DNA from 3 places in the Xenorhabdus sp. SGI 60 genome. Region 1 is predicted to be linked to each of the others. Evidence: predicted binding sites of a transcription regulator. Region 1 holds the regulator's gene; each other region holds the start of a gene.

Evidence for each region. Region 1 encodes PurR, which represses purine synthesis genes. Its sites were predicted from a motif close to CANGCAAACGTTTGCNTG; they were not measured.
Region 2: a site for PurR is predicted at 3,305-3,322, ahead of gltS (sodium/glutamate symporter). Genes of this name have one in related genera too.
Region 3: a site for PurR is predicted at 2,768-2,785, ahead of cvpA (colicin V production protein). Genes of this name have one in related genera too.

The regions. Positions count from the first base shown of each region.
Region 1 covers NZ_CP196860.1:1,903,108-1,910,206, forward strand. Annotated here, with positions in the region: gene punC (purine nucleoside transporter PunC) at 1-451, opposite strand, end outside; gene punR (DNA-binding transcriptional activator PunR) at 580-1,488, shown strand; gene purR (HTH-type transcriptional repressor PurR) at 1,492-2,517, opposite strand; gene sodB (superoxide dismutase [Fe]) at 3,019-3,597, opposite strand; gene ACSJJG_RS09140 (Grx4 family monothiol glutaredoxin) at 3,959-4,339, shown strand; gene rnt (ribonuclease T) at 4,411-5,070, opposite strand; gene gloA (lactoylglutathione lyase) at 5,249-5,656, opposite strand; gene ACSJJG_RS09155 (DUF1289 domain-containing protein) at 5,898-6,137, shown strand; gene slyA (transcriptional regulator SlyA) at 6,814-7,099, shown strand, end outside.
Region 2 covers NZ_CP196860.1:162,179-169,277, forward strand. Annotated here, with positions in the region: gene ACSJJG_RS00740 (translocation/assembly module TamB domain-containing protein) at 1-1,727, opposite strand, end outside; gene ACSJJG_RS00745 (uracil-xanthine permease family protein) at 1,868-3,253, opposite strand; gene gltS (sodium/glutamate symporter) at 3,495-4,709, shown strand; gene recG (ATP-dependent DNA helicase RecG) at 4,777-6,858, opposite strand; partial or broken gene ACSJJG_RS00760 (TrmH family RNA methyltransferase) at 6,880-7,099, opposite strand, start outside.
Region 3 covers NZ_CP196860.1:1,338,054-1,345,152, forward strand. Annotated here, with positions in the region: gene accD (acetyl-CoA carboxylase, carboxyltransferase subunit beta) at 1-729, shown strand, start outside; gene folC (bifunctional tetrahydrofolate synthase/dihydrofolate synthase) at 722-2,020, shown strand; partial or broken gene dedD (cell division protein DedD) at 2,010-2,698, shown strand; gene cvpA (colicin V production protein) at 2,840-3,328, shown strand; gene purF (amidophosphoribosyltransferase) at 3,361-4,878, shown strand; gene ACSJJG_RS06615 (UbiX family flavin prenyltransferase) at 4,924-5,514, shown strand; gene ACSJJG_RS06620 (TIGR01777 family oxidoreductase) at 5,578-6,498, opposite strand; gene ACSJJG_RS06625 (glutathione binding-like protein) at 6,647-7,099, opposite strand, start outside.

The DNA of each region.
Region 1 (7,099 bases):
AAGGAGCAAGAGCAGGGGAAAGAGCAACCAAAGGCATGATCATGGCAAAAACACGTTTGGTACGCTCTGCATCATATCTATCGACGACTAAAGCCTGCCAGGTCACCGCAGCAGAACAAACACCAACCGCTTGCATAAATCTCAATACCAATAACTGGATCGGGTCTGTTATCCAAAGCATACCTAAACAACTAATGGAAAACAGGAATAGGCCGATAATAAGAACAGGTTTTCTGCCCAAACGGTCAGACAATTGACCCCATAAAAGTTGGGCAAAAGCAAATCCGGCAAGAAAAATGCTAAGGCTCGCACTGATGGCGTTAGTTGATGTACCTAATTCTGCTTTCATTGTATCAAAAGCGGGCAGATACATATCAATGGCCAAATAGCCTAGCATGCTTAAGCCTGCGAGATAAGACATAAATGGAAGGGAGTTTTTATTTGTTGTCATTGTGTTAATAATTAGGTTTTGTAGTGGAGTGAGTAAGGAAATATTTGGCTTATTTTATATAGCATGATTTTTACTTGTGAAACGGTAATATTTGCACCATGCTGTGAAAAAAATTGAAAGGAAGATATATGTGGTCTGAATACTCTCTGGAAGTCGTTGATGCTGTTGCCAGAACAGGAAGTTTCAGCGCGGCTGCATCAGAACTCCATCGTGTGCCTTCTGCTGTCAGCTATACGGTAAAACAGCTTGAAGAATGGCTGGCAGTACCTCTGTTTGAACGTCGTCATCGTGATGTCGATTTAACGGAAGCGGGGGCAATTTTTGTCAAAGAAGCGCGTTCTGTTATCAAAAAAATGAATCACACTAGGCACCAGTGCCAACAGGTTGCCAACGGTTGGCGGGGGCAATTTAGTATTGCGGTTGATCAGGTAGTAAAACCAGAACGAACGCTTCGGCTAATTTTGGATTTTTATCGCCATTTTCCAGATATTGAGTTACTTATCTATCCAGAAGTTTTCAATGGCGTATGGGATGCTTTGGTGGATGAACGAGTGGATGTCGCCATTGGCGCGACACGTGCTTCCCCCGTGGGCGAGCGATATAGCTTCAGGGATATGGGGTTTATGCCTTGGCTGTGTGTAGCCAGTCCTGAACACGAACTGGCAGTAATATCGGAAAAATTGAATGATGATCAAATGCGGCCTTATCCCAGTTTATGTCTTGAAGACACCGCGCGCAGCTTACCTAAACGTGATACATGGGCTTTGGATAATCAGCGGAGGTTGATTGTTCCCGATTGGGATGTTGGATTAAGCTGCTTGATGGATGGATTGTGTGTAGGCATGGTGCCCAAACACCGAGCGCAACCGCTGATCCGTAAAGGCAAGCTGATTACACTTGAACTTGAACAACCATTGCCTGACAGCCCATGCTGCCTGACATGGTCGCAAAAAAGCCATTCACCGGCATTAAGCTGGTTACTTGATTATCTGGGGGATAGCGAAACGCTTAATGCCGAATGGCTGCAAGAAAATTAACTGTCAGCGGCGATAATCGATAAAAGGTCCATCTGCAACTGAGCGCCGTTCAACAAGGCGTGGGTGGACTTCGATAGTTTGAGCATCCTCACGTTTATTGACGATCCTGTCCAGTAGCATTGAAAAGGCCATTTGCCCTAAACGCTCTTTGGGTTGGTGGATGGTTGTCAATGCTGGCGTAAAATAGCGGGCATTACGAATATTATCATAACCGATGATTGAAATGTCTTGTGGAACGCGCAATCCCAACTCATCGGCTGCACAAATTGCTCCCATAGCCATGACATCTCCACCACAAAAAACAGCGGTTGGGCGATGTTTTTGATTCAGGATCTTGTACATAGCTTGATAACCGGACTCAGGTTCAAAATCACCTTGTACAATCCACTCATCCCGAATAGCGATATTGGCTTCTTTTAGTGCTTTGAGGAAACCTTGATGGCGGCCCCCCCCCGTATTTCTTGCCAATGACCCAGGAATAGATGCAATATCACGATGACCACGTTCAATGAGATAACGGCCAGCCAGGTAACCACCATGAAAGGCATTATCAATAATTGCATCGGTAAAATCGCCTCTGGATTCTCCCCAATCCATGACCACCATAGGAATATTACGATAGCCTTCCAGCATACTCAAAAGTTGCTCAGGGTATTCTGAACACATTACCAGCAAACCATCTACCCGTTTTTGCGCCAGCATTGCGAGATAAGCTTTCTGTTTATCAAGGTTGTTATGAGAATTACATAAAATCAGTGTATAACCTTTGCTATAGCAGCTATTTTCAACCGACTCTATGATCTCAGCAAAGTATGGTGCTTCACTTGATGTTGCCAGCAATCCAATGGATTTGGTGTGGTTAACTTTCAAGCTGCGGGCAACGGCACTGGGAGAATAGTTCAATTCTTTAATAGCGGCCCAGACTGCGGCCTTGGTATCTTCGGCGACGAAACGGGTTTTATTGATAACATGGGATACGGTTGTGGTCGAAACACCAGCGCGTTTAGCCACATCTTTAATCGTTGCCATGAAAAAAGGACTCCTGACCTTCTGGTCTAATTTATATACCCTTTATCTTTCTTGTCGGGTATAGCTATTTGTTAATCGTTTGCCAATATATTTATATACAGGGTGATGGTTGGCAATAATTTAGCGGTAAACCTTGAATTTTGTCTGATCTAGCTCAAAAGTGAAAGCAATAATCGATGCTATAAAGAGTATGGATTAAATATCGCGGTAGGGTTTTTCGATATATGGAAAATAACTGCTTAAAATTTAGGATGTTGAGGTGTCTTAATTTTCACATTGAGGATGTTCTATGGATACAGATCTGAAGCTGGGATTGTTGGCTGCCTGTAGTGCATTAATCATGATTGTTTTTCTGGCAAGCCTCTGTCTGATCTGATCAAGATCTAAAAGAAGAATTTGTAGTCTCACTTACATTAAGGGCGGGTTCTCCGGCATGCGGAATTCCGCGAATGAAGGAAAACCTGCCCTTATTATTTCAGGTTAGTATAAGAATGAATCTTATTAAGCCAGGTTTTCTTCAACAAATTTCCAGTTTACCAGAGCCCAGAAGTGCTCCAAATATTGAGGGCGTGCATTGCGGTAATCGATGTAATATGCGTGCTCCCAAACGTCAACAGTCAGTACTGGCTTATCTTCGCCAGTCAGTGGGGTTGCTGCATTTGAAGTGTTAACAATAGCCAGAGTGCCATCAACTTTCTTGACTAACCAAGTCCAGCCTGAACCAAAGTTTTTCAGGGCTGCGTCGGTGAACTGCTGTTTGAACTCAGCAAAAGAACCGAAAGCATTGTTGATAGCATTTGCAACTTTTCCGGTGGGTTCGCCCCCACCATTTGGTGACAGGCTATGCCAGTAGAAAGTATGGTTCCAAACTTGTGCTGCGTTATTGAAAATGCCAGCTTCAGAAGTTTTGATAATTTCTTCCAGCGATTTTCCGGCAAATTCAGTATCTTTAATCAGATTATTCAGGTTTACAACATAAGCGTTGTGATGTTTGCCGTAGTGATATTCCAGAGTTTCTGCAGAAATGTGTGGTTCCAGGGCATCTTTGGCATAAGGTAATGCGGGTAATTCAAAAGACATTGCATGCTCCTTTTTAATATCGGGTTTTTGGCTCCGCAAACCATGGCTTAGACACTAACCATGGGCAGGGCAAATTTAAGCTTATTATCGTGTTACTATTTTGATAATTATCTTAACAACTTTTCTGCTAAATAACAGGGAAAAAGATGCTATTGAGCTGCGAACTGGTGCAGAACTGAACTTAACATGGATTAGATACAGTCAGTTGGAATGAAAATAACTGATGATCAATTGCTGCAAATCATGGCAAAAATTTGCCATATAAAGTTCACGGTAGAAAAATTAGCGTAGAAAGTGGTATTCTGAATCAATCTTTATCTTATGCTGATAAATAGCGCTTGCAGTTTTTAAGGAAGCAAATATGACGAACATTAATGCAAATACTAACACGGTTACTGATACAACGGCTGATACAGTCATTGAAAAAATCGAACGTCAGATCAGAGAAAACCCAATTCTGCTGTACATGAAAGGCTCCCCGAAACTACCAAACTGTGGCTTCTCTGCTCAGGCAGTTCAAGCTATATCAGCTTGTGGTGAACGTTTTGCATATGTGGATATTCTGCAAAATCCAGATATCCGTGCTCAATTGCCTAAATATGCAAATTGGCCGACTTTTCCTCAACTTTGGGTTGATGGTGAGTTGGTGGGAGGTTGTGACATCCTTGTTGAAATGTACCAACGTGGTGAATTACAAACACTGATCAAAGAAACTGCTGATAAATATCGTGAGCAGGAATAAGGTCAGTCATTCATCTGAATGATGGCGCCTTTTCATAGCCCCATACTTTAATCGGTATGGGGCTTGCTTTTTTAGGATCCGCAGTTGGCTGTATCAGCAGATGGAAGCGGCCAACCACCTAGCCGTTTCCAGCGATTAACCAGTTCACAGAAAAGCAGGGCAGTTCGATCAGTATCATAAAGGGCGCTATGGGCCTGATTGCTGTCAAACGGAATTTCCGCTGTGATACAAGCTTTGGCAAGAATTGTCTGGCCAAGAACCAGGCCACTGAGTGCAGCGGTATCAAAAGTAGCGAACGGATGGAATGGGTTGCGTTTCAAACCAGCACGGTCAGCAGCAGCCATGACAAAACTGTGATCAAAATTGGCATTATGGGCGACCATAATTGCACGGTTACAATTCGTGTCTTTCATGCCTTTGCGGATCATTTTAAAAATTGCGTGCAAGGCAGTATATTCACTGACAGCTCCTCGCAAGGGGTTTGTAGGATCAATGCCAGTGAAAGCGAGAGCGGCAGGATCAAGATTAGCCCCTTCAAAAGGCTCGATATGAAAATGCAGTGTATTGGCAGGTGTTAGCCAACCCTCTTCATCCATTTTTAAAGTAATAGCAGCAATTTCAAGTAAAGCGTCTGTACGCGCATTAAAACCAGCGGTTTCGACATCAATGACAACGGGATAGTAGCCACGAAAGCGCCCACTTAGCATATTTTGATCATTTTGATTAGGCATCTGATTTTCAGTTCTTAGCTTCAGGATTCTATTTTTAACTCTGGAATAGTGGGTATTATGACAAAATTTGGTATGTCTTGCAGAAGTAATGCTTATTCGGTGGGGAATTAAAGGGCAAGATGCCCTTATTTAGGTATTTAAATAATTTCTAGCTATAACTCGATAGTTATTGATAGAGTTAGTTGCCTAATGCATGGCTGGCACTTGAATTTTCGATGAGTTCAATCTTATAGCCATCAGGATCTTCAACGAATGCAATGACGGTTGTTCCACCTTTAACTGGCCCTGCTTCGCGAACGACTTTCCCTCCAGCAAGTTTGATGCGTTCACAGGTTGCCGCAACATCATCAACACCTAAGGCGATATGTCCAAATGCGGTTCCCATTTCGTAGTTTTCAACATCCCAATTATAGGTTAGTTCAATAACTGCGCCTTGGCTTTCATCGGTATAACCAACAAACGCGAGAGAATACTTATACTCTGGATTTTCGCTCGTGCGAAGTAAACGCATACCCATTACCTGAGTATAGAAATCAATCGAGCGTTGCATGTTGCCAACACGGATCATAGTGTGGAGTAAACGCATGATTACCTCTTGATCTTTATAGTTTTATTGCGAAACATAGCTTTATTACAAAAACTTTGCTCACATATCTGCATATGCCTGGTTAATATAACGTGTATAGATCAAAAAATTCAAATTATCCGATTTATTTAGCTTTAAGTTGTTACCATTTTATTTTGAAATGACATGGGGAAAGTTTATACTGGTCAATAAATGGCCTTATTATGGGGATGTTTGACAAACCTGGATATAGGGGGATGAGATGGCTGAACAATTAGAATTTTTTGCTATTCCAAACCCTTGTCGGGGAGTTTGTGAATCTGATCCCCGTGGTTTTTGCCGAGGATGTTATCGTAGTAGGGAAGAACGATTTATATGGATGAAAGCATCGGATAGTGAAAAAAGAGAAATATTGCGGTTATGTCATCAGAGAAAACTAAGAGGTCTGAGAAAGAAGGAAGAGGAAAGAAATATTATTCCAAGACAACCGGATTTATTTTAATTCCACTTTGAATTGGCTAAAAAATCTCATTTATATGAATTATAGTTTAGGATGATCGCAAAAATAAGAAATATTACTAGCCATAAATGAGATATTATGTATATTACATTTCTTTTATTTGACATAAGTCATTTCAAAATATCACTTCTGTTGTCTATCTTAATCATTTCAGTAAAAATTTTTTATTAAAGAATCAATTATTGAACAAAAAAGAAACTTTTTGTTATCTTATTGTTTTTTATGTTATTTATTTTGATATTATCAATCTCTGTAAGAGAAAAATGATATTAATGTAAAAATATATAGATTAGTATTTGGATGGCGGTTATTCTTATAGAACTTTAACCGAGTGAAAATGTATATATTTTGGGGATTGTACTTTTTTTGTTGATATTTAAACTTACAATAGTTTAGTTGAAGAATTATTTTATGCAGTTTATATCGTTGGTGGATTAATGCGCGATTTTATTCGGTGCGCCGTACAATTTCGCTCTTTAGGGCGACGAAGATGTCAACTTTGAGTAACAAGCCAACGCGATACTAATTAGGTAATTAGCGAAATTGCTGACTCTGCTAATGTAAGCATGATATAGAGTGCGTATCCATTATTCATATGAATAAACTGATTGGATAATTCATTGATGTTATATGAGTCTCTAATTATAAGGAGGGGTAATTGGAATTGACATTGGGATCAGATCTGGCACGTTTAGTCCGTATCTGGCGCGCTTTAATTGATCATCGTTTGAAACCGTTGAAATTAACTCAGACGCATTGGGTTACTCTATACAATATTAGTCAACTACCGCCAGAGCAGTCCCAGATACAGCTTGCAAAAGCTATTGGTATTGAGCAACCCTCTTTGGTGAGAACGCTTGATCAATTAGAAGAAAAGAAACTGATTACACGCCACACATGTGCCAATGATCGACGTGCAAAAAGAATCAAATTAACCAAAGAAT
Region 2 (7,099 bases), 1.7 Mb from region 1:
CTCTCCGTAGCAGGATTATCTACGGAAGTGGGTGCTGTTGGGGTACAGCGGCTCGTTGAGATCAAACCTTGCTCAATAGATTGTGACTCTTTGTCTGATGATTTATTTTCAGCAACTAATGTCCCGTTTATTGTTCCCTTCACATTGTCAGCGGAGAGATCTCCCGTAATAGCGAGTGAAAAATTGCCTTTTCCCTGAGTTTTAAGCGGTATCCAACCCCATTGTGGCAAGATGTTCAAATCTGCATTCATCCCTTTGAAATTGAGGTTAAAAGGCGTATGAGCAGTTTGTTGTTCCGCTGAACCAGTCACTTGCAGCAGCCCTTCACGGGTAAAGCCATTCAATTTATCAATGGTGGTTTTGCCGTCGGTGGCGTGCAGTTGCAGATAAGGACGGGTTATTTCGATTTTGTTAAATGTTCCCGCAGCCGCTTGTAGCGATGCCTGACCATTCCATAATCCCCACTTACCATTTTTCAAGATATCCAGGTTGTCAATATGGGCTGCAAGGGTGGTGAGCTGGAACGGGAAATGGGGATTGGTATCAATCAGCAGCGTATTATTGATAGTAATATCATTGAGCTTTACTCCTGAAATCCATTCTGGTGCAGGTTGTTTGAAATAATCGAGCCATGTTGGTGGCAGAGCATAAAGCAGCCCTGTTACAGAACTCTCTTTGAGGGTAAGGAGCCGGCTTTTGCGATCCCATTGAGACTGGATATTGAACAGCCCTTTTTGATAGTGGGTTGTCAGGCTTGCGATGGTAAAGGTATCTCCAGAAAAACGGAATTTTCCAAGCGTGTCGCTGAACTGTGCATTATCCAACGTCATGTTCATCGCATTAAAATCAATCAATCCATCTTCGGCGTTCCAACTGCCATTGACTAACCCTAAGTTTTTGATGGTGCTGTCCAGATAATCAACAGACCAGTTTTGTCCATGCAGTTTGGCATTAGTGATATTGAGATCTTTGATATAAGTAGCAGGCAGATGACTGATTTTTTCTTTCAAGTCGCTCAGTGTCATCGGGGTTTGCCAGCGAATGTCGCTGAGCAGGATATTATTCCAGCGCCAACTGCCGTCCGGCAATTGCTGACCATCGCCAGAAATGGCGCCCCGCAAAAATGTTGCGCCAAAAGAGTCGATAGTCAGGGCTTTATTCTGGTAACTGCCTTGTACAACGGCATTTTCAACAGATATATCATTTAAACGGATCGTACTGGCACTGAATTGATATTTTCCATTACCAAATGGATTACCCGCAGCAGGGCGCCAGGGAGTAATGCCCCCCGTGATATTCTCCCCCTGAATACGTGTGTTGGGACTCTCTAGCTGAATATTCATCTGGTTCAGTTGCAGGATATCCGTTTGTAAAAGAGCAGGAAGTTGATTTCCAGACAGTATCAATGTCCCTTGTTGCAATGTCAGACGATGGAGATTTTGGGGGGACAGTAAATGCTGCCATTTGAAATCGAGATTAATGGTATCGGTATTGAGTAAGAAAGGACTTTGTTTATCGCGAATGTCAATGTGGTTAAGTGATATGGTAGCAGGTTGCAGCCAGCTATGGCTGATGCTTTCAATACTGACTTGATAATGTCCTTGTCTGCTGAGCCATTGGCTTAACTGTTTGGCTCCCCAATGCGTCTGGGCAACAACATAGATAACTATGATTGCTAAAATTAGCACTAATAGAAGAGTGACAAAAAATTTCCCTAACCACCTCATATTTCACCTCAACAGTGTGACCTTCCAATAGAAGCCCTTTTATGCCGTAAAATAGAGAAGCACTCAATAGATGTTTTAGGCAAAAAAAGAAAACTCCCGCGGGTAAGGCGGGAGAAAAGTATCATACAAAAAGCTGTTAACTATTTTTCTTGGGGAAAAATGAGATTAAGCAGAATGGCGGTTAACCCACCTGCGGCAATGCCTGAAGAGAGTAAGTTTTTCACCCAATCAGGGGCAAACTGTAAAATCAATGGTTGTTGAGAAACACCTAACCCCACAGCCAGGGACAGTGCGATGATCATAATGGCACGACGATTCAGAGACTCACGGGAAACAATTCTGACACCAGATGCGGCGATAGTGCCAAACATCACAATCGTTGCCCCTCCCAGAACAGGCTCAGGAATATGTTGTACAAAACCCGCTACGGCGGGAAACAGCCCCAATAGAATCAGCATCGCAGCAATCATGTAACCGACATGGCGACTGGCAACACCAGTTAGCTGGATCACACCATTGTTCTGGCCAAAACAGGAGTTTGGAAACGTATTGAACACGGCTGAAACCATAGAATTGAGACCATTTGCCAGCACACCGCCCTTGATACGTTTTATGTAAAGTGGGCCGCTGACAGGTTGCTCGGAGACATCTGAGGTTGCTGTGATATCACCAATTGTTTCCAGTGATGTCACCATAAAAATCAGAATCAATGGGATCAACAGATTCCAGTCAAAAGACAAGCCATAATAAAGTGGCGAAGGAATTGTGATGATTGATGCATCTTCTTGCGGTATTGAAACGGGTAACCTATCCATATACCAGGCCAGCAGATACCCCACTGCCATGGCGATGACCAGAGAAGCAACACGCAAGTAAGGGTTATTTTGGCGATTCAGCAATACGATAACCGCAAGAACAACTCCCGCCAGCAGCAAGTTTTCAGGTGCGCCAAATGTGCCGTTTTGAATCGCAGAATAACCGCCACCAATCGAAGTTAATCCCACTTGAATTAGCGATAAGCCAATAACCATCACCACAATACCGGAAACCAGAGGGGTAATGATCCGTCTTGCCAAATGTAACACTCGTGAGAGCAGCACTTCCGTCATTGAAGCGAGCATCAGTGTACCAAACAGGGCTGCCATCATAGTTGGAATATCCGCACCGCCATTTTTCAACGCCAGGCCACCCATAATAAGTGGGGCAACGAAATTAAAGCTGGTGCCTTGGATTGAAAGCAACCCAGAGCCAATGGGTCCCCAGGAGCGAATTTGAATCAGTGATGCTAAACCTGAAGCAAACAGGGACATACTGATAATGCGTTGGGTATCCTGTTCTGGAAGTCCCAGAGCCTGGCAAATCAACATCGCTGGCGTAATAACAGCCACAAACATGGCCAGTAAATGTTGGCATGCAGCAAATAAGGCATGTGGAAGCGGTGGCTTATCTTCCAGACGATAGATCAGTTCGTTGTTTGATTTATTGGGAACTTCTGATGAATTGGATTCACGGGGTAAATTGACCATGTTGTGAAATTCCAGATAGACAAAAAGCGCATTTTAATGATTCTTATCACTAAAGCAATCGTTTGCTTTAAGTTTTCATCATGAATTACGGTTCAATCCCGTCACATTTTTAAATGTTTTAACTTGTGTTTATGCGTAATTTTATTTCTAATCCAACCCTTACCTGCTCTTGGCGTTTTTATAGGATGATTATAACGTCACATTAAGTTCACATAATATTAACAATGGATGAGGTACATCAATGTATCATCTGGATATTTATGGCACGCTCGTTGCTGCCACACTGGTTTTGCTACTAGGAAGAAAACTCGTACAATCAGTCCCATTCCTTGAGAAATATACGATCCCGGAGCCAGTCGCAGGTGGATTATTGGTTGCATTAGTTCTGCTGGCAGTTAAACAATCTATAGGCTGGGAAGTCAGTTTTGATTTATCTCTCCAAGAGCCTCTCATGTTGATGTTCTTTGCCACAATCGGCTTGAACGCTAACCTTGCCAGCCTGAAAGCCGGCGGAAAATCTTTGGTCATTTTTGTCTGCGTGGTTGTTGGCCTGTTATTTGTACAGAACACCGTGGGCATCGCATTGGCGAAAATGCTTGGCCTTGATCCATTAATGGGATTGCTAGCAGGCTCCATTACACTATCTGGTGGGCATGGAACAGGTGGTGCTTGGGGCAAGGTATTCACTGAACGTTATGGCTTTGAAAATGCTAAAGAAGTGGCAATGGCATGTGCAACATTTGGCCTGGTTTTAGGTGGCCTGATTGGTGGTCCGGTTGCCCGCATGTTGGTGAAAAATACCAAAACGCCAGGGTTGGGGGCTGAGGATACCGAGCTGCCGACGGCATTTGAAAAACCTTATACTGGTCGGCTTATTACACCATTAGTGATGGTGGAAACTATTGCTATGATTTCCATTTGCTTATTGGCGGGTAGGTTTATTGAGAAACTGCTACAAGGCACGGCCTTTGAATTGCCGACATTCGTATGTGTCCTGTTTGTTGGTGTCATTCTTAGTAACGGTCTATCTTTGCTTGGTTTTTATCGGGTATTTGACCGAGCGGTGTCGGTATTGGGTAACGTCAGTTTATCGCTGTTCCTGGCAATGGCATTGATGAGCTTGAAACTGTGGCAACTGGCTTCCCTTGCGCTGCCAATGTTGATCATTCTTGCCGTGCAGACTTTGGTTATGGCTTTGTATGCTGTTTTCGTTACTTATCGCATAATGGGTAAGAATTTCGATGCGGCAGTATTGTCAGCCGGTCACTGTGGTTTTGGCTTAGGTGCAACACCAACAGCCATCGCGAATATGCAAGCAATCACTGACCGTTTTGGGCCATCGCATGTGGCATTCTTACTCGTACCTATGGTGGGGGCATTCTTTATTGATATCGTTAATGCTACCGTCATCAAATTGTATCTGTTATTACCGATGTTCCCATCTGTAGCAGGTTAAATTAATACACTTTTGTCTTGCCTGATATCTTGGCGAATATGCCGCTGAAATACTCAGCGGCTGGAACTTAAGCATGGCTGTATTGGGAACTATCCGGCAACCAGCGCTCAATCAGCGCTTTGGCGTGTTCAGGATAATACTGGTGGATATAGCGGCCGATACGCTGAACTTCGGGCAGCATACTTTGGTCGCGCAATAAATCCGCGATCCTGAATTCTGCATTACCTGTTTGGCGTGTACCCAGCAGTTCACCTGGCCCGCGGATCGCCAAATCTTTCTGGGCAATCACAAAACCATCATTGCTGTCGCGTAAAACTTGCAGGCGAATTTTGGCTGTATGGGTCAATGGGGTTTTATAAAGCAGGACACAGTGTGAAGCGATAGCTCCTCGCCCGACGCGCCCTCTAAGCTGGTGCAACTGAGCCAATCCCAGTCGTTCGGGGTTATCAATAATCATCAGGCTGGCATTAGGCACATCCACCCCGACTTCAATGACTGTGGTGGCAACCAGCAATTGTATTTCACCTTGCTTGAACGCCTCCATGACGGCTTGTTTTTCTGCCGGTTTCATCCGCCCATGCACTAAGCCAATTTTCAATTCAGGCAACGCCAGTGTCAGCTCTTCGCTGGTCGCCTGTGCGGCTTGTGCTTCCAGTACCTCCGAATCTTCGATCAGGGTACACACCCAGTAAGCCTGACGGCCTTCATCCAGACAGGCGCTTTTGATACGTTGGATAATGTCGTTCCGGCGAGTATCTGGGATGGCCACGGTGGTGACTGGCGTTCGGCCTGGTGGCAATTCATCAATGACGGAGGTATCCAGATCGGCGTAGGCGGTCATTGCCAATGTGCGTGGAATAGGGGTCGCTGTCATGATCAATTGATGGGGATGGAAGCCTTGTTCGCGTCCTTTTTCCCATAATGCCAGACGTTGATGAACACCGAATCGATGTTGCTCATCAATGATAATCAGTGCCAATCCTGCAAATTTTACCTGCTCCTGAAATATGGCATGAGTACCGACAACCATGCTCACTTGACCGCTTGCTATCGCCTCTTGCTGTGCCAGACGCGCCTTACCTTTCTGCTTGCCAGCCAACCAACCGACCTGAATACCGAGCGGTTCAAGCCATTGGCGGAAGGTATTGGCATGTTGCTCTGCCAAAAGTTCAGTTGGTGCCATCAGAGCCACTTGCTTGTCGTGAACAATGGCTCGAACGGCTGCCAGCGCTGCCACCAATGTTTTCCCCGAACCGACATCCCCTTGTATCAGGCGCATCATGGGGACATTTTTTGCCAAATCATGTTCTATTTCTGCAACAACACGGACTTGTGCGCCTGTGGGTGAGAATGGTAATTGGCTCAGGAGCTTCTGCTTCAGCGAATCATCTGCCGTTAGGGGGTATGCATGAAAGCGCTGGGTTCCAGCCCTGGCTGCCAACATACTTAAATGATGTGCCAGCAACTCTTCCAGAATTAACCTTCGTTGAGCCGGATGTCGGCCATTCTCCAAATCGGCCAGAGAAGTCTCCGGTGGAGGGTGGTGCAATGTACGCAGTGCATCGGGCAGTCTGATGATCTTCCGGCTGAATTCTTCCGGCAGCAATTCATTGATGGCGCAGGTGTCTAATATTTCCAATGCCTGATCGATTAACTTGCGCAGCGTTGTCTGACGCACTCCCTCGGTCGTGGGATAGATGGGAGTTAACGTTTCTTGCAGTTGGATGTGGTTGGCGTGTTGCTGGACTTTATATTCAGGATGGATAATCTCCGGCCCTTGATTCCCGCGACGAATTTCCCCATAAGCAACAACGTGCTTTCCCGCGGCCAGATTATTTTTCATGGCGGCAGTAAAATTGAAAAAACGCAGAGTCAATATACCTGTGCCATCACTGATTTGGCAGGTCATGATGCGCCGCCGCCCAAATGCCACACTGGTGCGTAATATTTCACCTGTTACCGTAGCATAAATGCCGGGCAATAATTCATTAATGGTATACAGGCGGGTTTGATCCTCATAGCGGAGCGGCAAGTGAAAAAGCAGATCCTGTAGATTGACCAACCCTAACTTAGCGAGCTTAGTGACCTGATTGGCTCCAACGCCACGTAACATGGTTAAGGGGATGGCATCAAGTAGTTGGCCTTTCATACGATTTCTCCGTCAGTGTGATTATTTCCTTGCTGATGGTGCAGTTGTTTTTTGCGCGGCTGATGTTACTTGCATAGCTGACCACCATGACCCACTTGCGATGATTTGCCCTTGCTTATCTATCAAAGGTTGTTCCAGGCCTTTACGGCGAGAAACGGCGGCTAACACGGGATACCCTCCTTTGAACAGTAACCTTTGCTGCTCCTCTTCCGGCAGAACCACTTTTCTCCTGTCCCATAAT
Region 3 (7,099 bases), 570 kb from region 1:
GAATTAGGCAGTGAGCTGGAACCCAAAGATATCCTGAAATTTCGCGATACCAAAAAATATAAAGATCGCTTAGTTGCAGCCCAGAAGCAGACGCAAGAAAAAGATGCACTCATCGTTATGAAAGGTAAGCTGCATGATATGCCAATTGTGGCCGGTGCCTTTGAGTTCAATTTCATGGGCGGTTCAATGGGTTCTGTGGTTGGCGCTCGTTTTGTGCGTGCTGTTGAACAGGCTCTGGAAGACAATTGTCCATTTGTCTGTTTTACTTCCAGTGGCGGGGCACGTATGCAGGAAGCATTGATGTCACTGATGCAGATGGCAAAAACCAGTGCAGCGCTGGCAAAAATGCAACATCGTGGTTTGCCTTATATTTGTGTGTTGACCAACCCAACAATGGGTGGGGTAACGGCAAGTATGGGGATGCTGGGTGATATCAATATCGCTGAACCTAAGGCATTGATTGGCTTCGCTGGTCCTCGTGTCATCGAGCAGACAGTGCGTGAAAAATTGCCGGAAGGTTTCCAGCGTAGTGAATTCCTGCTGGAGAAAGGTGCGATTGATATGATCGTGCGTCGTCCAGACATGCGCGATAAAGTTGCCAGCCTGCTTGCCATGTTGACCCACAAACCCCATCCGGGCACAAAAGCAGAGCCAATAGAAGCAATCGTTGTTGATTCTGCTGATGTCGAAGCTGATATAAACATCACTCCTAATAAAGAAGATGTCTGATATTTCACAAATTCCTCAAGCCACGTCGTCACTCATGACGTGGCTTTCCTATCTGGGAAACCTGCATACCAAAGCCATTGATATGGGGCTTGAACGTGTGGGTAAACTGGGTCGCCAGTTAGGCTTATTGAAACCGGCTCCAAAAGTTATCACGGTATCAGGCACCAATGGCAAGGGAACCACATGCCATGCCCTGGAATCTGTTTTTCTGGCCGCAGGGCTTAAAGTCGGCGTGTACAGTTCCCCGCATTTAGTACGCTACACCGAGAGGGTGCGTATTCAGGGAAAAGAACCCGCGGAACAAGATTTCTGCCGTGTATTTGCAGCGATTGAAGCCCAGCGTGGCGACATCTCATTAACCTATTTTGAATATGGGACGTTGGCTGCATTACAGCTTTTTAAAGAAGCTTCTCTTGATGTTGTGATTTTGGAAGTTGGGCTGGGTGGACGTTTGGATGCCACCAATATCGTTGATGCCGATATTGCCGCAATCACCAGTATTGCACTGGATCATACGGATTGGTTGGGAGCAGATCGCGAACACATTGGCCGTGAAAAAGCGGGCATTTTCCGCCGTGGACATTTTGCGGTGGTGGGTGAACCTGAGATGCCTCACTCAATTGCTGAAGTTGCGGATGAATTGGGGACTAAGCTCTTTCGCCGTGGCGTTGACTGGCATTTCTCACAGCATGAAAATAGCTGGAACTGGCGAAGCGATAAGCAACAATTCAATGAGTTACCTTTACCTAATTTGCCGTTAGCAAATGCTGCAACTGCAATGGGGGTGATCGATTGCTTGTTGCAGCAGGATGACAACGTCAGCCGGGCTATTGATGAACAAGCAATCCATGCAGGGCTAAGAAATGCTCAATTACCGGGGCGTTTCCAAATTGTCAGGGAAAATCCGCTGGTCATTTTGGATGTGGCCCATAATCCACATGCTGCGGGCTATCTGGTGCAAAAACTGGCAGAATGGCCTCGCTCACCAGACAGTAAGATCCGTGGTGTGGTTGGCATGTTGGGAGATAAAGACATAGCAGGTACACTTGCCTGTCTTTCTCAACAAATTGATGAATGGTATTGCGCATCATTGCATGAACTAAGGGGAGCAGAAGCCGACGTACTGTCTGAACATCTTGTGCAGGCGCGGACATTTCCCGAAGTAAAAACAGCCTGGCAGCAGGCAATGGAAGATGCATCAGTGCAAGATATTATCGTGGTTTGTGGCTCTTTCCACACGGTCGCACATGTCATGGAAGCACTGGAGGAGGGCAAGGAAAGTGGCCAGTAAATTCCAAAATCGCTTGGTTGGCGCCATTGTTCTTGTTGCATTGGGTGTCATTGTCCTGCCTATGATTTTTGATGGCGATAAGAAATATAACGAAGATCAATTTGCTTCGATTCCTTTGGTGCCAAAACCGGGTGATGAAGAGGATATTGATTCGATCCCCACCATTGACACAAAACATGCCGTCTACACCGCCTGAGGGTGCTGCGGAAGCAATGCAATCACAGGAGCAAGAGCCAGATATAGATATGCTGACTCGGCCATCGCCTTCAGAGCCAATAACAGCACCTCCCTGTCACGCAAGATCCTAAAACAGTGGTGCAACCTGAGTCATCTTCTCAACAGAAAGCGGCAACTAAACCACAGGTTAAACCGGAACCTCGCATTGAAAGCAAGCCAGAAACTAAACCTAAACCGAAGCCAACCGAGCAAGCCCCTCAGGCAACGGCATATGTTGTTCAGCTTGGCGCATTAAAAAATGCGGACAAAGTTGGTGAAATAGTGGCAAGGCTGCGTCTTTCCGGGCACCAGGTATATACAGTGCCTTCTTCTCCGGTACAGGGACAGTTAACCCGGATTTATGTAGGGCCGAATGCATCAAGGCAGGCATTGGAGTCTATTTTGTCCGAATTAAGAAAACTTACGGGATTACAAGGGCAGATCAAAAATTATAAGCCATAATCTGATTGGCACAGCAAATGCGGTTTGTTTACCTGCCGAAAATTATTTTCAGTAGAGTGATGAATCTACTACGCAAACGTTTTCGTTTTCTGTTAGAATGCGCCCGACCTGAATGTCGGGAGCCTGTTTTTGGATTAAAATATGGTCTGGATTGATTATACGATCATTGCCATCATTGGTTTCTCGGCACTGGTTAGCTTGATTCGGGGTTTTGTTCGCGAAGCGCTCTCCCTGATAACGTGGGGCTGTGCTTTCTTTGTTGCAAGCCACTTTTATACTTATTTGGCGGCTTATTTTACCCGCCTTGAGGATGAACTGGTGCGCAATGGGGTAGCGATTGCTATCTTATTTATTGCAACACTGATTGTTGGCGCGGTAGTAAACTATGTCATTGGTTCACTTGTTCAGCGAACGGGCCTGTCAGGCACTGATCGGGTCCTGGGGATCTGCTTTGGCGCCTTGCGTGGTGTCTTGGTGGTGTCTGCCATTTTGTTTATTGCGGACTCTTTCACGCCACTGCCCAAAAGTCAGGATTGGCAACAATCACAACTGATCCCACAGTTTAGTCAAATTATCAGGTGGTTTTTTGACTACCTACAAAGTGCGTCGAGTTTCCTGCCGGAGAGATAACGCTCTCCGCTTGGCTGATGAGGAAAGGCTACATGTGCGGTATTGTCGGTATCGTCGGTTATACACCGGTTAACCAGTCGATTTATGATGCATTGACGGTGCTTCAGCACCGTGGACAAGATGCAGCAGGTATTGCAACTATTGATGGTAACAATGAGTTTCGTTTACGTAAGGCTAATGGATTGGTCAAAGATGTGTTTGAAACACGGCACATGTTACGTTTACAGGGAACCGTCGGCATTGGACATGTCCGTTATCCTACGGCGGGTAGTTCCAGTGCATCTGAAGCGCAGCCCTTTTATGTGAATTCTCCTTTTGGTATCACGTTGGCACATAACGGCAATCTGACAAACGCACATGAATTGAAAAAAATGCTGTTTGAAAATGCCCGCCGTCATGTCAACACCACCTCAGATTCTGAAATTCTACTGAATATTTTTGCCAATGAACTAGCCCAATTTCCTGATTTCCCCTTAGAGCCTGATGATATTTTCTCGGCAGTTTCAAAAATGCACAAAAAAATTCGTGGCGCTTATGCTTGTATTGCCATGATTATTGGGCATGGGGTGGTGGCTTTTCGTGATCCACATGGCATTCGTCCTCTGGTGCTGGGAAAGAAAACACGGGAAGATGGTCGCAATGAATACATGGTGGCATCGGAAAGTGTGGCGTTGGATACATTGGGTTTTGAGTTCCAGCGTGATGTGGCTTCTGGGGAAGCGATTTATATCACTGAAAACGGGCAACTGTTTACTCGCCAGTGCGCAGAAAATCCGTCATTAACACCTTGTTTGTTCGAATTTGTCTATTTCGCTCGCCCGGATTCTTTTATTGACAAGGTTTCGGTATATAACGCCCGGTTGCGGATGGGGCGGAAATTGGGGGAAAAAATTGCCCGTGAATGGGAAGACTTACATATTGATGTCGTTATTCCCGTACCGGAAACCTCTTGTGATATCGCCCTGGAAATCGCCCATATTCTGGATAAACCCTATCGTCAGGGATTTGTCAAAAACCGTTATGTAGGGCGTACCTTTATCATGCCTGGTCAGCAAGAGCGACGTAAATCCGTTCGTCGTAAACTGAATGCTAATCGCGCTGAATTCCGGGGTAAAAATGTTTTGCTGGTGGATGATTCCATCGTGCGTGGAACCACTTCTGAACAGATTGTTGAACTGGCGCGTGAAGCGGGCGCTAAGAAAGTCTATTTTGCTTCGGCGGCACCGGAAGTTCGCTTCCCGAATGTTTATGGTATTGATATGCCGAATGCCAATGAACTGATTGCTCACGGCCGGGAAGTGGATGAAATTCGTCAGATCATTGGTGCCGATGCCCTGATATACCAAAACCTCCACGATCTTGTCCAGGCTGTCCGGGAAGAAAACCCGGATATTGAAAAATTCGAATGCTCCGTATTCGATGGTATCTATGTCACGAAAGACATTGACCAGTGTTACCTCGACTATCTGGAAAACCTGCGCAAAGATGATGCCATGAAAGTGCGTGGCCAGAGCGAAATAGAGGATCTGGAAATATATAATGAAGGATAATATTGTTATTATCATGAAGTTATAGCCAGAATCTCAGGGGAAAACATGAAAAAATTGATTGTCGGGCTGACCGGCGCGAGTGGTGCGATTTATGGTGTCAGGTTGCTGCAAGTTTTGCGGCCAATAGAAGGCATTGAAACGCATTTAGTGATCAGTCAATCAGCCCGGCAGACTCTGGCATTGGAGACGGACTATACGTTGCGGGATGTACAGACTTTGGCCGATGTTGTACATGACAATCGTGATATTGCCGCATCCATTTCCTCTGGCTCTTTTAAGACATTGGGTATGGTGATTTTGCCTTGCTCCATAAAAACCCTATCAGGAATTGTACATAGTTACACTGACGGCTTAATTACCCGTGCCGCCGATGTTGTTTTGAAAGAAAAGCGCAAGCTAGTGCTGGGGGTGAGGGAAACTCCCTTGCACTTGGGGCACTTGAGATTAATGACGCAGGCAGCAGAAATTGGGGCGGTGATCATGCCACCTGTTCCGGCATTTTATCATCGTCCTGAACATATTCAGGGTATCATCGACCAGACAGTGAACCGGGTACTTGATCAGTTCGATATTGACCTGCCAGAAGATCTATTTAGCCGTTGGCAGGGGGTCAAGCCCATTGGATATGGCATGTAAGTTGAGTCAATATGCTGTTGTGAGGAGACCACAACAGCATATCGTTTATTGCCTTATATTTGTTCAGGCTATATAAGCATTGTCCTTTTCCTCTATTATATTTTGCAAGGCTTCTTCCAGTTGAAAATAACGGAAACCAAATCCGGCTTCTTCCAGTCTTTTGGGAATGGCTTGTTGACCACCTAAGACTAACTCAGCGGCTTCTCCCATCATTACTTTTAACACAAATGCAGGAATGCGCATAAAGGCAGGACGATGTAATACAGTTGCGAGTGTGGCACTAAACAGCTCATTATGAACAGGGTAAGGAGATGTCATATTAAAGGGGCCATGGAGATCAGGTGATACCAGCAGGTAATAAATACCATTGACCATGTCGTCAATGTGTATCCACGGCATATACTGCTTGCCAGTGCCGATTGCTCCCCCTAAACCTAACCGGAACAGTGGCAACATTTTTTGCAGTGCGCCCCCTTTGGGAGCCAAGACAATGCCTGTACGTAGCAAACAGACACGGGTTTTATCACTTTGGGCCTGTAGGGCCAGCTGCTCCCAACGTTCACAAAGCTGATGGGAAAATTCATTGTGAGGAAGATCGTTTTCGGTAACGATTGATTGTCCCTGATCGCCATAATAGCCAACGGCTGAACCGGAAATAAAGACAGATGGCGGAGATTCACTGGTCTTGATTAGCTTGCTCAATTGTTCAGTGATCAGCCAACGGCTTTGACACAGTTTCTCTTTTTGTTTCGGTGTCCATCGTTTATTGATAATAGACTCGCCAGCAAGATTGATAACAGCATCAAAGCCATTGAGATTGTGTTGGTCATTTAACGTTGTCCAACATTCAACGCGATCAGAAAACAGAGAATACGCCTTTTGTGGTGAACGACTCAAAATGGTGATGGAATGGGAGAGCGAAATCAACTGGCAGGTCAAGCGATGACCAATTAACCCTGTTCCCCCCGTAATTAAGATACGCATAGCCACCCCCTGTAATAAAAGATCATTGCATATTGGACTATAACAAGGGATGACTTAGCTGGCAGCGAAATATGCTGCTATCTGTTACCACTATCAAGTTTTATGGTGCAAAATCTCGCCATCAGATGAATTTATTACATATATGGAGCTAAGCTTCCTTATAGGCGGCTTGTGTCGCAGGGCGCTGGCTGATCTTATCCAGCCATTTAGCAACCGCCGGATAATCCTGTAGGTTGATTTTTTGGTGTTCATGACATTTCGCCCACGGATAAGTGGCAATATCTGCGATACTATATTCGTCTCCTCCGAGATAAGCCGTTTTTTCCAGTTGGGTGTTTAGCACCTTGTATAAACGTTTTGATTCTTCCACATAGCGATTAATGGCATAGGGAACAACTTCTGGAGCGTAGCGGTTGAAATGGTGATTTTGACCGAGCATTGGGCCAAAGCCAGCAACTTGCCAAAACAGCCATTGCAGTTGTTCGGTGCGTTCACGCGACTCTTTGCTTAATAGCTGGCCTGTTTTGTTTGCCAGATAAAGTAAAATGGCCCCTGATTCGAAGATAGCGACAGACTCTCCCCCATCGGCGGGTTGATGATC